DNA from 3 places in the Priestia sp. 3CA3 genome. Region 1 is predicted to be linked to each of the others. Evidence: riboswitches for the same ligand, from Rfam matches in the RefSeq annotation. Region 1 holds a riboswitch; each other region holds the start of a gene.
The links. A riboswitch is a leader RNA that binds a small molecule or an ion and turns the genes downstream of it on or off. The one in region 1 is predicted to bind lysine.

Region 1 (5,757 bases):
TCTCGTTTGAATATGTTGACTATCATAAAACAGTTTTTTGAATATTTCACTAACTATGTTATCAAACCTGACACACTTTTGTGTAAACAAAGGTGACAAATAAGAAAAAAGACTAAATCTTGGCAGATTTAGTCTTTTTTCTTATGATGAGTGTGATTTAGTTACAATCATTCTTGATGCCGATGGAATTAACAATGAAAGAATGACTAAGCAGGCTATTAGTGACCCTACCATTGAAATACCGTTCATTGAAAAAGAATACCACAGAGCGGACATACCCTTTGGTGCGTACGATCCCCAGAAAATAATACCAGCAATAAAGTGCCAGAAATAACGTGCGAAGCTGCCGATAATAAGGGATAAAACAATTAAAACAAAAGCTTTTGATCTGTTATTGGTAGCTAAATTTGTTTTAATAGATTGTGAAAAAATACCTCCAAAACCTATAAAAGCAAAAGCTACAATATATTCAATAAATGTTTGTAGCGCTGTTAAAATATAAGCTGTTCCTGTGGCTAACTGCAAAAGCCCCCATAATAGACCAGATAGAGCCCCGCCTTTTACTCCCCAGCGAAAGCACATAATAAAAATGGGCACCATGGAGAACGAAATGCTCACAGCCGTCGCAATTTTAATTGAAGGCAAAAGGTCAAGTAGAAGTGCCAATGCTGCAAAAATAGCTATTTCAATTTTAGCCTGTAAAGGTAATGCTTTATTCACGTTTCTCACTCCTGTTTTTGAATCATTCATATCAAACGGTTTACACAGGAGTAAGCAAATATATGCTACTATTCCCACATTCCTACGCTAGCGTTAACTAACAGGTTCGAAGGGTCTGAACATTTCGTTCACTCTCAGCACGGCGGCTCCCCCTGTGGTACGTTTGGATATTTATGTAGTATAAAGACAATGTTTATTATACCATACGTAACAAAATAGATTCGAGAGATTTCAAAGATGTTTCTATTTTCTGAATCTATTTTTTATAATGACAATCGTTTTAGTATTTGTTATACTTCTTTTATGTCAATTGAATATAAAAAACCCTCATCCTAATCGATGAGGTAGAGGTCGCAGTTTTTAATAGTAAAGTAACGGAAATGCAGAGAACATTGAGGATGTTGCTTGAAAGGAAAAATTGCCGAAGTTTAAATCACTTCTCGGTTGATTTAAGCTGGGGCTGTCTCCGAACAGGAACAGAACTGTCACATCATGCGAGTGATGTGAAGAGCTATCTTCACGGAAGGTTGACGCGGTTTTCAGATTTAAAAGCGCGCACATATACTGCGGGCTTTTTTTATGTTATCCCGTCTCTTTCCGTACATTCGAAAGGAGTATTTATCTATGCAAGAGCAGCAAGAATTAAAACGTGGGTTGAAATCTCGCCACTTAACGATGATTTCATTAGGAGGAGCCATCGGAACCGGCTTATTCCTAGCAAGTGGTGGAGCAATTCACACAGCAGGACCTGGGGGAGCGCTTTTAGCTTACGCTATTATTGGCGTAATGGTTTACTTTTTGATGACCAGCCTAGCAGAGCTAGCAGCTTATATGCCTGAAGCTGGTTCATTTAGTACGTATGCGTCTCGTTTTGTAGATCCATCCTTTGGTTTCGCTCTCGGCTGGAACTACTGGTATAACTGGGCTATTACGATTGCAGCTGAATTATCTGCTGGAGCCCTTATTATGAAATTTTGGTTCCCGAACTCTTCTTCTATTTTATGGAGTGCCCTGTTTTTATTAATTATGTTTGGGCTTAACTACCTTTCTGTAAAAGGATTTGGTGAATCTGAATTTTGGTTTTCTTTAATTAAAGTAGTAACGGTTATTATCTTTTTAGTTATTGGTATTATGATGATTTTTGGTATCTTTAACAATGAAGCACCAGGTTTTAAAAACTTCACGCTTGGTGATGGACCGATTCACGGTGGATTCTTCACTGTACTAGGTATCTTTATGGCAGCTGGTTTTTCATTCCAAGGAACAGAGTTGCTTGGAGTCGCAGCTGGAGAAAGTGAAGATCCGGAAAAAACGGTTCCTCGCGCAGTTAAACAAGTCTTCTGGCGCATCTTGTTATTTTATATTTTAGCTATTTTTGTTATTGGAATGCTTATTCCATACACAGCGAATTCATTAGCAAGTGATGACGTGCGAGTAAGTCCGTTTACTTTGATATTCGAACGAGCAGGTCTGGCGTTTGCAGCATCAGCGATTAATGCCGTTATTTTAACAGCTGTTTTATCTGCTGGTAACTCAGGCATGTATGCTTCTACGCGTATGCTGTGGAACTTAGCGAAAGATGGAAAAGCACCAAGGTTCTTAGCAAAAGTGAATAAACGAGGCGTTCCAGTTAATGCCTTAATCGCAACGGCACTTGTCGGTACACTTGCATTTGGTGCTTCATTTTTTGGAGACGGTGCGGTATATACGTGGTTACTTAACGCTTCTGGTATGTCTGGTTTTATTGCTTGGTTAGGAATTGCGATCAGCCACTATCGTTTTAGAAGAGCATTTGTTGCTCAAGGTCATGATTTGAGTGAACTTCCATATCATGCAAAACTTTTCCCATTTGGCCCTATCTTTGCCTTTATTTTATGTGCCGTTGTTATTTTAGGCCAAAACTATTCGGCGTTTATGGGTGACTCGATTGACTGGTACGGTGTACTTGTTTCTTATATCGGACTTCCTTTATTCTTAATTGTGTGGTTAGGATACAAATGGACGAAAAAATCGAAGCTTATCCCGTTAAAAGAATGTCAAGTAACAGTGAAAAAATACGAATAAAAAAAGCTCTCTATTCTTTTGAATAGAGAGCTTTTTTTATATGAGCTGATCGGCAAAATGAAGAGATATATAAGCGGGTTGGTTTTTCATAACAAGCATATAACCTTTGAGGGGACGGTTATAGTAATCAGCAGCTTCGATATAATAAATACGCTGAATTAACCTGCTTAAATGAGTTGCAAAAGATGGAAGTTGGTGATTAGGAATGGTTTGGATGTAGTCTATGATTTCTTGTTTAGTTTGAAGGCCTGAACGGGTACATTCTAACAGATGAAAAAGCGGATCTGCTGCTATAGTAGATAGTTCAGAATTGTGTTTGATTCTATTCAGCTGGATATGCAGTTCTTTTTGGGACCATCTTTTCGGCACAGCTCTTAGATGTTGATATTGAAAATGTGTACTCATGATAGCTAACACCTTTCGTATTAAAATAATAAAACAACTTATTATTTTAATAACCTTTACACATGAAACTAAAACGTTACAATGTGTAAAGGTGTCATACATCTTATAAAATAAGCTGATAAAAAAGTACATCTTGCCACTGATCAAATTTCCAGCCCACTTCTTTAAACTCTCCGCAAAATGTAAAATTAAATTGCTCATGCATTTTGATACTGATATCATTCCCTTTTGTAATTCCTGAAATGACAACGTGATGGTCGAGCTCTTTAGCTAATTCCAAAATGCGCTTCATAAGCTGTTTCCCAATACCATGCCCTTGTTGATTTTTATCAATATAAATCGATAGCTCTACTGTTTGAATGTACGCTTCTTTATCTCGATACGAGGAAAGCGAAGCATAGCCCGCTACTACTCCATCTTTTTCCGCGACAATAAGTGGAAAAAGTTCATTGCTAATATGATTATTAAACCAGCCCCTTCTTTGTTCTACTGTTACAGGCGTTAAGTCAAAAGTAGCAGCACTTGTTTGAACGGACTGATTATAAATTTCAACAAGCATAGGTAAATCTTCTTCTTTAGCATAACGAATGATCATATGTACAAACTCCTTATAGTATAGAATTATCTTTATTTTACTTCTTTTAAGAAACATAATCTACATAAAAAACCGATGTGCGTATGCACATCGGTTATTGGTTTTGGGCATATTGAAAGGTTTGAAGGACTTGAAGAGTCTCTTTTGTAGAAACGACCGTTGCAAACTCTCCGTGCAAGGAAGACAGTGCGAATGTATGTACATCTTCTGCAAGAAGTCTGGTTTTTCCATCGTAGGACATACAATCAAAACAGGCCGTTGCATCGTTCACAACATACGTCCTATACCCTAGATTTCCAGCCATGCGCGCAGTCGTAGAGACGCAGTGATTAGTAGTTAGTCCTATTAAGATAAGCGTATCATAGCCATTTGCTTTTAAATAGCTATCTAGCTCTGTTCCAATGAAACAGCTGTTCACGTGCTTGCGAATTAAGTATTCGTCTTCTTGTGGACCAAATCCTTCTTTGAACTGAAACCCCTTTGAACTTGGATGTAAAGGAGAGTCTGGATTTTCTGATGCATGCTGCACGTGAATGACAGGATAGTCTTGGCGCCTCCATGCTTGCAGTAGCGTCAGCATATTCTTTTCTGCATCTAAATTGTTTCTTTCTCCCCACTGGGGTGAATAAAACCCTTCTTGTACATCGATAAGTAGCAACACTGGCCGGGAACGTAGCATAAGCATCATCTTCTTTCGTCTTTATTTTAAAATGGAAATAACGTATGTGCATCCATCAGGACCGGCTTTTGAAGAATGAACCGTTTGTTTCGGTAAATGTATCCGATCTCCGGCCTGACATAGAACCGTATCACGTTCAACTGTAAAGTAAATAGATCCTTCAAGGATATGAAGAATTTCATCAGTTGGATGCGTATGAGACGGATGTGTTTGAAAAGCAATATCGTGCTGTACTTCAACGTATCCAGTATACGCCGGAAGCAGCTCTTTAATTACTTCTTCAAACTTTCCGCCAACTCCTTTTTTAATAGAGGCTTTTTTTACGTCCATGCTGCTCACTCCTTTTTAATTTAAATGGACACTGTCCGGTAGTATGGTTATTATCATCGTGTAAAAAATATTGCTTCCACTCTCTGTTTTCCTGCTGTCCATACCAGCCTAACTCAGGGTGAGCTGATACGTCATCATATGTTTTTAACCGATCGCGGACGACTTTTTGTACATGCTTCCCTATTTTTGAATCTCCTGTCATACCTTCAAACACCCACCGCGGCTGAAATGTAATCATAAATCCTCTGCTCTTACGGCTTTTACGTAGAGAATGAGCAGGCGTATTACAGACGACAAAAATAGGTTCTCCGTGAAAACAAAATTCCCATAATGCATCTTTTGGGTCTTTCGGAATATCTTGCGGCCATTTCTTTTGATCAATTTGATGAAGAAACGTCAGCGTATCCCAGAACATCGTTTCGTACTCTTCCATTGACCGTTCTTTATGTTCAGGCTTAAAGAATAACACAAAGGATGTATAGCGACCTATGGTCTTAAATGTATCTATGTATTCTCTAAGTGCCGCCGCTGCATGTTTAATATCTTGATAGTTATAAGGAGTCGTCACAAATGAAAAACGCAGTAAATCTTTTTTAAAGCCTTCTACCCCTAATATACAGGGAAATGGATTTTCTTCTGATAATATATCGCTTTGGAAATATTGAAAAGCATCTTTCCCCCAGAACGGGACATGCGTTGACTCTAAAATCTCATTAGCTCGAAAAAGCATTTTTGATGCCATTAAAACCCTCCTTATGGAACTCAACGTTACATGTGTATTAAAAAAAAGAAAGTTTATGAGTATTTTTAACTAAATCTCGCTTCTAAATTATAAAATTCTAATCTATATATATATAAGCTACTATTGGACAAGTTAGAAAGGAGGCTGTGTTTGTGGAGTGGTTTTTGATTGCTATAAAACAAATAATTCTAGGTATTAGTCTCGCAGCACCGGTAGGTCCAA
Region 2 (5,757 bases), 180 kb from region 1:
GTCCTTTTTCACCAGCCATCGTGGTAGCAATACCGAAGATAACGGCAAAGACAATTAATTGTAAAATATGCTCTTTCGAAAATAACTGAACAAAATCAGGTACAGTAAATGTACTAACAAGCTGATTTAAAAGCGTCATTTTTTCAGCTGTATTTTCACTGTCACCCATTAATTCTTTAATGGCAGAAGTATCTACGTTGTGCAGCGGATTGTAAAGTGATGCGCCTAAAAAGCCTAGAACGGCTGAAACAGCAGCAGTGGCGACAAACACAACGGCGATACCTAGCATAATTTTACCAAGACGTTTCATTTCGTTCATGTTTGCGATCGCCGAAGCCACACTAAAAAAGACAAGGGGAACGATAATCATGAACATTAAATTAAGAAACAAATCACCAAAGGGCTTTACGACTGCCACATCGGGCCCGATAGCATATCCTGCTATCCCGCCAATTAAAATAGCGAGAAGCAGAATAAGCGATGATCTGTACGTTTTAAATACACTTAAAACCATATAGATTTCCTCCAAACAACAATAGCTTCTTTACTACGCAAGAACAGCTATCATTTGCTCATTGCATACGTAGTAACGACTGGCTTTACATCTTTACGCACCAAATCTTCGTATGTTTCTCGCTCTACAGCAAGACGAGCTTCTCCATTTTTCACAAATACAACAGCAGGGCGCGGAATACGGTTGTAATTGCTAGCCATTGAATAGTTGTAGGCACCTGTAGAGGATACTGCTAGTAAATCTCCTTGATTAACGCGCGGTAAATCGATATCCCAAATAAGCATATCTCCTGATTCACAGCATTTCCCTGCAATTGATACTGTTTCATCTTTTTTATCCGTCACTCTATTAGCCAAGACAGCTTCATGTTTTGCATCGTAAAGAGCAGGACGGATATTATCGGTCATACCGCCATCAATTCCTACGTATTTGCGTACACCTGGAATCTCCTTCGTTGAGCCGATTGTATAAAGCGTTGTACCTGCTTCTCCTACGATGCTTCTTCCAGGCTCAATCCAGACTTCCGGAAGGGTATAATTCTGTTCAGTTAACGTGCGGCTTAGCTTTTCTGTCAGTGCATCTACATAATACTCAACTGGAAGTGGAGAGTCGCTTTCGGTATAACGAATACCAAAACCACCACCTACGTTTAAAACTTTTACTTCAAATTCCATTTTATCACGAATACTGAATAAGAAATCAGTTAAAATATCAATGGCGCGAGAAAAACCATCTACTTCAAAAATTTGCGAACCAATATGACAATGAATGCCTAAAAGATCGTAGTAAGGCTTTTCTAATGCAGAACTTACCGCTTTCATAGCCTGGTCATTGGAAAGACCAAATCCAAACTTGGAGTCTTCCTGTCCGGTCATAATATACTCATGTGTGTGGGCTTCAATCCCTGGAGTAACACGCAGAAGAATAGATGCTTTCTGTTTGCGCTCAGCTGCTAAGGCATGTAAAACTTCAAGTTCGGTAAAGTTATCCACAACAAAACAGCCAATATTCGCATCAAGAGCCATTTCAATTTCTTCAATCGTTTTGTTATTTCCGTGAAAATGAATGCGTTCAGCTGGATATCCCGCTTCAAGAGCTGTAAATAATTCGCCTCCTGAGACCACATCTAATGACATATCAAGCTTCGTTAAAAGGCTAGCCATTTCCATACAAAGAAACGCTTTCCCTGCATAGGCGATTTGATATGAAAATCCGCTTCTTTGAAAGGCTGAATGGAAGGCCTTGCATTTCGTCTCAATTAATTCTTGATCGTAGATGTATAGGGGAGTGCCGTATTGTTTTTTCAGTTCGACCGTATCGCACTGCCCAATTTCTAAATGATTGCTGCTGTTAATTTTACTCGTTCCATGTAAGTACATAATCCGTATCCCTCCATTTAAATCATTCAACTATAACTTTGATGGTCAGTAGAAAAACACAAAAAAGACCCGTGAAGTGATGTTCACGCGTCTTGGTTTCATAATAATAAAGTATTATTACATTCTAGGCATCAACATCTCTTCAATAGCTCTCCACAAACCAAGTGGTTTGTGACAGCTCAGCATTTATTCAATACTGAACCAGTATATGAACACAATGGATGTTTATATACTTCGGCACGAAATCCCTTTTACTTATCTTCACAGACTCCATTAGTCTCCAATAAGTGACTCTTGATTTCATGCACCTCTATTCTCAGAGAGGAAAATTATATTTAAATGTAACTCCTATTATATTTCCTTTTCCTCTGTCTAGTCAATGAAAAGTTAAGGCATAGGAATATCAAAGAAGATAAATAAAAAAGCTATGAAGCTTCCAGATAGAATCCAAGCAGCCAGCGCTGTCTTCTGATGAATGATTAAAAGTGAGAACGTGACAATATTGAAGAGAAAAGAACATAGCAGCGACCATCCATAATGATGAGTGATACTGTGATTAACATAAGCAATGAACTCAATCACAGTAAATAAAAGCGCCCATAAAAGAATCCACCACAGCCGGCCGCTTACATGCAGCGGCAGCCTTCCTAAAAAAACCGGTATAACAAACGGATAAATAATTAAGGTTATTCCAAGAGAAACCATTAGGTGATCGGGTAGAAAAAGATGATCAATACCAACAGGGTGAAATACCCATACGCGGTGATGAAACAGCAGCACTTCATAAAGCAAATTCCCCGTGACCCAAAACAGCAAAGTAGGGTAGTATTCTTGATACCTTCGCCACTTGCCAAATAGTAAACCAAGAATGATAAAAAATAATACAAATGAAGATTGCATACGCTCTCCTTAAAATAATGGTTATTTCTTTTTATTTACATATTATAGTGGTTTTATTCTTTCATTTTTTTATTCAGCACCTATAATAGAAAAGCCGTAAGCCACAGCGTTAAAGACGTACTACCACTATTTATGGCTTTCTTCACCCTGTTATAATCTTGGTAAAAGAACTTCTACCGCTCTTGTTTACGAGACGAAAGGAGCTATATGTCAAAGTCAGCAAGGCTTAAAAATAAGCTTAAAATAGCTTCGCCTAGTATGTGACTTCTTTTTTTGCTATGCTAAAATTGCATACATATAGCATGAGAATACTAGAAGAAAGAAAAGGGTGTTTTGGTATGAAAACATACATCGTAGTTGGAGCTGGGGTACTTGGAGCTTCTACGGCATATCATTTAGCAAAAGCAGGAGCAGATGTGACATTGATAGATCGCAAGGATGCTGGTCAAGCTACTGATGCAGCAGCAGGAATTGTTTGTCCATGGCTTTCGCAGCGTCGAAATAAAGCATGGTACCGCTTAGCAAAAGGCGGCGCCAAGTACTATCAAACATTAATTCAGCAATTAGAAGAAGATGGAGAAACGGATACGGGATATAAGCGAGTAGGAGCAATTAGTTTACACACTGATGAACAAAAGCTTAAAAAAATGGAAGAACGAGCATATAAGCGTCGGGAAGAAGCCCCCGAAATAGGCGAGATTACACGTTTATCCGCTAAAGAAACACAGGCTTTGTTTCCGGCTCTTTCGGAAGAATACAGTTCAGTTCATATTAGTGGAGCCGCTCGCGTTAACGGAAGAGCTCTTCGAAACGCACTTGTGAATGCAGCGAAGAAAAACGGTGCAAAAATAATAGAAGGAAACGCAGAACTACTTTATGAAAATAATCAAGTAACGGGCGTTGCCGTAAATGGACAAACCCTTCTAGCAAGTACAACAATCGTGACAGCAGGAGCGTGGGCAAATCAATTACTAGAGCCTCTTGGAGTGAAATTTTTAGCAAGCTTTCAAAAAGCGCAAATTGTCCACTTGCATCTTCCTGATTTAGATACAAAAGACTGGCCCGTTGTAATGCCTCCAAGCGACCAATATATTCTTTCGTTTGAACAAGGTCAAATTGTCATAGGAGCAACACATGAAAACGACACGGGTTATGACTTGAGAGTAACGGCTGGGGGGCTTCATGAAATTTTTTCAAAGGCCTTATTAATTGCTCCTGGCTTAACAGAAAGCACAGTCTTAGAAACAAGGGTAGGGTTTCGACCATTTACTCCAGGCTTCTTGCCAGTCATTGGGGCTCTTCCAGCTTACGAAGGAATACTAGTAGCGAATGGTCTGGGAGCTTCAGGCTTAACGTCGGGTCCTTATCTTGGTTCAGAGCTTGCTAAATTAGCACTTGAAATGGAAATGGAAATTGATCTTAGCGATTATGATGTAAGAGGAGCTATTGAGTCCTAAGCAAATAGAATGAATGAAAACAAATAGAAGTTCGCAAACTATAACTACTATATGATGAAAGGAAGTAGATTGTTTGCGAAAGGTTATGATAAGTGCAGCAGCAGCTTTTTTATTTATGAGCGGGACGCCTGTATTAGCGGAAAACAATCCTCAGCCAGAAACAAAAGACGTGCAGCTGACGTCTCAGCAAAAGCAGGAATTATCCGTTCTGTACAAAGAAATGTTCGAAAAAAAGAAAGAAATACTTTCAAAATATGTGGAGTACGGCGTGCTAAGCAAAACGGAGAGTCAAAACATTTCTTCACATATGGAAAATCGCTATCAGCATATGGAGAAAAATGGGTTTGTTCCGAAGCGGCACTGTCATAAAATGCATCATTCAAAGTAATTCCTATTCACATAAAAAAGCGCCTATACAGGCGCTTTTTTTATGTGAATGAATGGAAAATATCTGCTTCTTTATCTAGTAAATTTTAAACGCCTCATGTAAAATTAAGAGAATGAGAACGATTAGGAAAGATGCTAGTGAGGGGTAGGTAAATATGAACGATGAACGAAAATAAAAAAATAGTCCGATTACATGCAGAAAATCATTCAGCTGAGGCTCTAGGAATCATATTTGCTTACAAACAAAAAGGTGACCACCTTGTTTACAGTATGTATCAAGGAGAAAGCGTTTCTGAGCAAAAAATACCTCTAGAAGAATGGGTCTCGTATGAGCATTTTTTCGAAGCGCTAAATAAAAAGAAAACGCTTATGTACGAGCTTCAAATAAATGATAAACGCTATGTAGTAAACTTAACCCCTTTATCTTACACAGAAAAGCCTGAAATTATGGGACATTGCGTGAATATAACTAGTTATCAAGAGAAAAAAGAACAGATTCAACCTTTTATTTATCATAACGCAGATGCTGTTGCTATCGTTGACTTAGAGGGTAAAACGCTTCAAGTGAACCCTGCGTTTGAGAATACATTTGGCTGGACGTTTGAAGAAATTCATCAAAAGCCTCTTCCGATTATACCTTCGTTTTTAAAGGAGCCCGTGTGCGAACTTCATAAGACTATTCAATCAGGGGAATCGAAAACGGAATTTGAGACGGTCAGACAGCATAAAGACGGGCATTTAATTAATGTAAGCGTCACACTATTCCGCGTTGAAAATATGAATGATTGGCCGTTATGCATTGCGTTTGTCTATCGAGATATAACATCGCGCAAGCAGGATGAGACGGCTTTAAAAGAAAGCGAACAGCGCTACCGAAGTTTGATTGAGTTATCCCCGGAAGCAATTATCGTTCATAGTGAAGGTAAAATTGATTATATCAACCCTGCAGGAGCTAAAGCACTAGGATACAAGAATCCTCAAGATGTATTAGGAGCTTGTGTTTATCAGTTTGTTCACCCTGATTACTATGATGTTGTAAAACAGCGAATTTATCGAATGAAAACAGAAAATAAATCTGTGGATCTGCAGGAAGAAAAGTTTATTCATAAAGACGGTCATA
Region 3 (5,757 bases), on a different contig from region 1:
GCTCAGGCATTATTAGCCATCATTGAAAGTGAACAGCCTGAAGCTATCGTATTTGGGCATACGGCTCTTGGCAAAGATCTAGCGCCAAAACTGGCAGCTCGCTTAGATAAAGGACTTATCTCGGATGTGACGGATGTAGAAGTGGGAGGGGATCAAGTAGTCTTCACTCGCCCAATTTATTCTGGTAAAGCATTTGAGAAGAAAATCATGACCGATGCTTTTACGTTTGTCACGATTCGTCCAAATAATATTTCACCGCTTGCAAAAGATGAGGGGCGTACAGGTGATGTAGAGGATTTAAATGTTGAAATCAAAAACCTGCGTACTGTTGTAAAAGAAGTCGTACGCAAAGCAACGCAAGGGGTTGATTTGTCCGAAGCAAAAGTCGTGATTGCAGGTGGTCGAGGTGTAAAAAGTACGGAAGGTTTTGGACCTCTCCAAGAACTAGCGGACGTGTTAAATGGAGCTGTTGGAGCGTCTCGCGGAGCGTGCGATGCAGATTACTGCGACTATTCTCTTCAAATCGGTCAGACGGGCAAAGTAGTCACACCAGATTTATACATTGCCTGCGGAATTTCAGGTGCTATTCAGCATTTGGCAGGTATGTCAAATTCAAAAATTATTGTTGCAATCAATAAAGATCCTGAAGCGAATATTTTTAAAGTAGCTGACTACGGAATCGTTGGAGATTTATTTGAAGTAGTGCCTCTGCTAACGGAAGAATTTAAAAAGCTGAAAGTACAGTCTGCGTAAGATTCTCGGACAAAATTATTTGAGACGAAGTGAAGAACGAACCGTTGATCAAGATTTTTGATTAGTGGTTCGTTTTTTTGTTAGGGTAAACGCAGGGTAGGTCTTTCTAGCAGGTGATTGGAGGGCAAGGCGAAGACTCCTGCTAGAAAAGCGAAGTCTTGCATGGAAATCAACTGCGGTGTCGCAAGCGGTTCAACCCATGTATACTATTTGTTCGTCTTTGGATTCATTTAGTCAGGTCTCAGCCTCATGGGAAACGAAATTTTCTACGCATATTTTTAGGCAAATTGTACAAACTAGAGCGGAGAATAGACAGTATAAATGTAAGCAAAAAGTTAGCAAACCTTATTTGAAGGTGATATACTGTGAGTAGAATTTGGATATTGCATATATTTAGGAGGAATTAAAATGGCTATTGCACATGCTACAGATAAAAACTTTACAGATGAAATTAAATCAGGCCTAGTGCTTGTTGACTTTTGGGCACCATGGTGTGGCCCTTGTAAAATGATTGCTCCAGTTCTTGAAGAAATTGATGGCGAACTTAACGATAAAGTTAAAATCGTAAAAGTAGACGTTGATGAAAATCAAGAAACAGCTGGAAAATTTGGTGTTATGAGTATCCCAACTTTAGTATTATTCAAAGATGGAGAGAAAGTTGATCAAGTAGTTGGTTTCCAACCAAAAGAAGCATTAACAGAATTAATTAATAAACACGCGTAAGTCAAAACCTAGCTCAGGCTAGGTTTTTTTCTTTTTCTCCACTTTTTCTCTTTTGGGAATACTTTTATTTAGCGAATATGCGTTCGTTTGTTTTATACTAGATGTAAGGAACACCGCCATAAATCCAGCTTATGTACATGTATTAAGACAGGAAAGAATGTAGGTTACGCTTCATAAGCGATTGTATAGATGGACAGAGTAAGAGAAGAGGAAGGAGAAAAGTATGAACGATTATTTAAAAGAAAAGCTGGCTATTTTACCGGATCAGCCCGGCTGTTACTTGATGAAAGATAAATATGGAACGGTCATTTACGTAGGAAAAGCAAAAGTATTAAAAAATCGAGTACGTTCCTACTTTACCGGATCTCATGACGGAAAGACGCTTCGACTTGTAAACGACATTGTCGACTTTGAATATATCGTCACATCTTCTAATTTAGAAGCGCTTATTTTAGAAATGAATTTAATTAAAAAGCATGACCCAAAATACAATATTATGCTTAAAGATGATAAGGGCTATCCGTTTATTAAGATTACAGCTGAAAAACAGCCCCGACTTGTTATTACAAGAAAAATAAAAAAAGATAAAGGGAAATACTTCGGTCCTTATCCTAATGTTCAAGCAGCAAATGAAACAAAGCGGCTTCTTGATCGCATTTATCCGTTAAGAAAGTGCTCCACTATGCCAGATAGGCCTTGTTTGTATTACCATATCGGGCAATGTCTAGCTCCTTGCGTAAAAGAGGTAAAAGAAGAGCAAAACAAACAAATTATTGAAAATATCACGCGGTTTTTAAATGGTGGATATGAGCATGTCAAAACAGAGTTAACTGAAAAAATGTTAAAAGCTTCAGAAGAACTTGACTTTGAACGGGCTAAAGAATACCGAGATCAAATTGCTCATATCGAAGCGACAATGGAAAAGCAAAAAGTAACGTTTAATGATTTTGTTAATCGAGATGTGTTTGGCTATTCTTACGATAAAGGCTGGATGTGTGTTCAAGTTTTCTTTATTCGCCAAGGGAAATTAATTGAGCGAGAAGTTTCTATGTTTCCTTTTTATAAAGAGCCAGAAGAAGATTTCTTAACTTTTATCGGTCAGTTTTATGCCAAAAATATTAAGCCAAAAGAAGTGATGGTTCCAGCAACGATTGATGCAGAGTTAGCTGAGAAGTTAGTAGAAGTAGAGGTTCAGCATCCAAAGCGAGGCAAAAAGAAAGAATTAGTAGAACTTGCGTGTAAAAATGCAAAGATTGCGCTCGGTGAAAAATTCTATTTAATTGAACGAGATGAAGAGCGTACAGTTGGCGCAGTTGAACGGTTAGGAGAAGAGCTTGGAATTGCCGCTCCTTATCGGATTGAAGCATTTGATAACTCAAATATTCAAGGAACAGACCCAGTTTCTGCGATGATTGTTTTTGTTGATGGGAAACCGGAAAAGAAAGAATATCGCAAATATAAAATTAAGACCGTAAAGGGACCAGATGATTACAGTTCCATGAGGGAAGTCGTTCGCAGACGGTATTCCAGAGCGTTAAAAGAAGGCCTTCCGCTTCCGGATTTAATTGTTGTAGATGGAGGCAAAGGGCATTTAGCTGCAGTCCAGGACGTTCTCGAAAATGAATTGGGACTTTTAGTGCCTACAGCAGGTCTTGTTAAAGATGATAAACACAGAACCTCCAACCTGATGATTGGTGAGCCTCCTCAAATCATACCGCTTGAACGCAATAGTCAAGAATTTTATTTGCTTCAGCGAATCCAAGATGAAGTTCACCGCTTTGCAATCACCTTCCACCGTCAAGTGCGCTCTAAGTCCGCTTTTCAGTCAGTTCTAGACGACATTCCGGGAGTGGGAGAAAAGCGTAAAAAAGTTTTGTTAAAGCATTTTGGTTCGGTGAAAAAATTGAAAGAAGCAACGGTTGAAGATATACGAAATTCAGGTGTTCCTCAAAACATTGCTGAAAAAATTTATGAAACATTACAAAAATAGTCTTGAAATAATAGAAAATATTTGATAAGCTATTAACTAATTTCATACGACACTTCATCAAATGAAGTGAAGATAGAGGTGCAAATTTAATCAGTACGCATCAGGAAGGGTATGAGCCCTTATGAACGATGCGGAAAGGGAAATTTGCCGAAGTGAACATTACCTCATAGTAATGATTGCTGGTTCTGCGTTGAATAAACGTAGGATTGTCAAGATGTAGATTCTTGGAGAGCTATCTCACGGCAGTGGACGGTTATGTTTTATAATTTTCGTTCGTTAAGCAATGAGAGCTCATCTCATTGCTTTTTTTATTGTCTGAGTAAAAAAATTTAGCTTCTCATCATCCTGCATATGCAAATTTATTGAAAAGGAATGAACAAAATTATGGCATTAATCGTTCAAAAATTTGGTGGAACATCTGTTGGTTCTGTTGAACGTATTCAACATGTAGCAAACCGTGTTATTCAAGAAGCAGAGCGCGGTAACCAAGTAGTAGTTGTTGTATCGGCAATGGGCAAAACCACAGATGCACTGGTGAAATTAGCAAGTGATATTACGGACAGTCCAAGTAAACGCGAAATGGATATGCTTCTTACAACTGGAGAACAAGTAACGATTTCCCTGTTAACAATGGCTCTTCAATGCAAAGGTCATGAAGCCACTTCGCTAACAGGTTGGCAAGCTGGTATCCAGACGGAAGCAGTTCACAGCAATGCACGAATCCAGCACATTGACACGACTCGTATTCAAAGCCAATTAGATAGAGGTCGAATCGTAGTAGTAGCTGGATTCCAAGGCTGTTCAGAAGATGGAAGCATTACAACATTAGGTCGAGGCGGCTCTGACACGACGGCAGTAGCTCTTGCCGCGGCACTAAAAGCTGCAAAATGTGATATTTATACAGACGTAACAGGAGTGTTTACGACGGATCCGCGCTACGTAGAAGATGCTCGTAAACTTCATTCTATTTCATATGACGAAATGTTAGAATTAGCCAATTTAGGAGCAGGGGTGCTGCATCCGCGCGCTGTTGAGTTTGCAAAAAATTATCAGGTACCGCTAGAAGTGCGTTCAAGCTTAGAAAACGAGAATGGAACGATTGTTGAGGAGGAAGTTTCAATGGAACAAAACTTAGTCGTAAGAGGAATTGCGTTTGAAGATAATATTTCACGGGTGACAATTGAAGGGTTAAACAACGAGTTACAAACTCTTTCTACTATTTTTACAGCATTAGCAAAAGAACAGTTAAATGTGGATATTATTATTCAAAACGTAACGGCTAATAATCGCCTCTCTATCTCATTTTCTATTAAAACTGTAGATGTAGAAGCTGCTCTTGCCGTCTTAAAAGAGTATAAATCTACCTTGGGGTATACGCGTATTGAACATGAAAGCAGTCTGGCTAAAGTATCGATTGTGGGATCTGGCATGATATCTAATCCAGGTGTTGCAGCCGAAATGTTTGAAGTGCTGGCAGGAGAGAAAATTGAAGTGAAGATGGTCAGCACGTCTGAAATTAAAGTATCTACAGTTGTACCGCATGCTGATATGGTAAAAGCTGTTGAGACGCTTCACGTAGCATTTGAATTAGAAGAGCAGCAGGCAGTGCAAGTATAAAGAAAAGAAAAAAGACGTGGTATCTCCACGTCTTTTATATATACGTATTTCTTACTTTTTATAACGCTCCGCACGGGTTTCGGTAGGTAAGATATCTTTTCGGTCCCACTGCACGGAAATCAGCACTTTTCCGTTCTTTTCTTTAGGTGTTAAGTAGGCTTCTGTTAGGCAGTTGTTTTGACGCTGAATCTGTTCAGCCACAAACCCTGACTCAAGATGAAATGAACAAGTTTCCTGCTGAAATCTTTTGCTGACCACATCACCTGATAACTCAAGCTCTAGTGAATATTTATCTTTTTTGGCAAGCGTCAGTGTTCCCCAGGAAGCTGCTTTAAAAAATGCGACGATTTCATCCATTGTATTTAATGGATATTTACGCGCAAGGTGTTTTCCTGCCCAGTATGAGATGGTATTCATTTCGTCTCCAAGAAGCTCTGGAATTAACACGTCACGCAAAAGGCTGTATCCGAAATATGGAACGTGATCAAGAGCTCTCTCTGTTTCAGCTGCGGCATTAGGTTCTAATGTTTCCATCGTCTCTTCAAGTTCTTGCTGTGATTCTGTTTGTAAATTGCTCATGCTTTCCCCTCTTTCTTTACTACTATTATATACAAATCTAAAAAACCTCTCACGCATTTTTTTAATAAAATGTAAGAGGATCTTTATTATGGTAA

Region 2: it holds a riboswitch for lysine, as region 1 does, so the genes downstream of both, lysA (diaminopimelate decarboxylase) here and AC1VNJ_RS12825 (amino acid permease) in region 1, are expected to answer to the same signal.
Region 3: it holds a riboswitch for lysine, as region 1 does, so the genes downstream of both, AC1VNJ_RS00875 (aspartate kinase) here and AC1VNJ_RS12825 (amino acid permease) in region 1, are expected to answer to the same signal.

Annotation. Positions count from the first base shown of each region.
Region 1 covers NZ_JBXENJ010000004.1:184,677-190,433, reverse strand. Annotated here, with positions in the region: gene thiT (energy-coupled thiamine transporter ThiT) at 142-750, opposite strand; TPP riboswitch at 783-883, opposite strand; lysine riboswitch at 1,058-1,242, shown strand; gene AC1VNJ_RS12825 (amino acid permease) at 1,345-2,784, shown strand; gene AC1VNJ_RS12820 (hypothetical protein) at 2,821-3,189, opposite strand; gene AC1VNJ_RS12815 (GNAT family N-acetyltransferase) at 3,293-3,784, opposite strand; gene AC1VNJ_RS12810 (cysteine hydrolase family protein) at 3,879-4,463, opposite strand; gene AC1VNJ_RS12805 (cupin domain-containing protein) at 4,485-4,793, opposite strand; gene AC1VNJ_RS12800 (YqcI/YcgG family protein) at 4,768-5,535, opposite strand; gene AC1VNJ_RS12795 (LysE family transporter) at 5,688-5,757, shown strand, end outside.
Region 2 covers NZ_JBXENJ010000004.1:365,614-371,370, reverse strand. Annotated here, with positions in the region: gene AC1VNJ_RS13755 (dicarboxylate/amino acid:cation symporter) at 1-514, opposite strand, end outside; gene lysA (diaminopimelate decarboxylase) at 565-1,893, opposite strand; lysine riboswitch at 2,032-2,214, opposite strand; gene AC1VNJ_RS13745 (CBO0543 family protein) at 2,281-2,793, opposite strand; gene AC1VNJ_RS13740 (NAD(P)/FAD-dependent oxidoreductase) at 3,132-4,250, shown strand; gene AC1VNJ_RS13735 (YckD family protein) at 4,324-4,638, shown strand; gene AC1VNJ_RS13730 (PAS domain-containing sensor histidine kinase) at 4,800-5,757, shown strand, end outside.
Region 3 covers NZ_JBXENJ010000001.1:175,951-181,707, forward strand. Annotated here, with positions in the region: gene AC1VNJ_RS00860 (electron transfer flavoprotein subunit alpha/FixB family protein) at 1-753, shown strand, start outside; gene trxA (thioredoxin) at 1,162-1,476, shown strand; gene uvrC (excinuclease ABC subunit UvrC) at 1,700-3,466, shown strand; lysine riboswitch at 3,532-3,709, shown strand; gene AC1VNJ_RS00875 (aspartate kinase) at 3,851-5,083, shown strand; gene AC1VNJ_RS00880 (YslB family protein) at 5,135-5,662, opposite strand.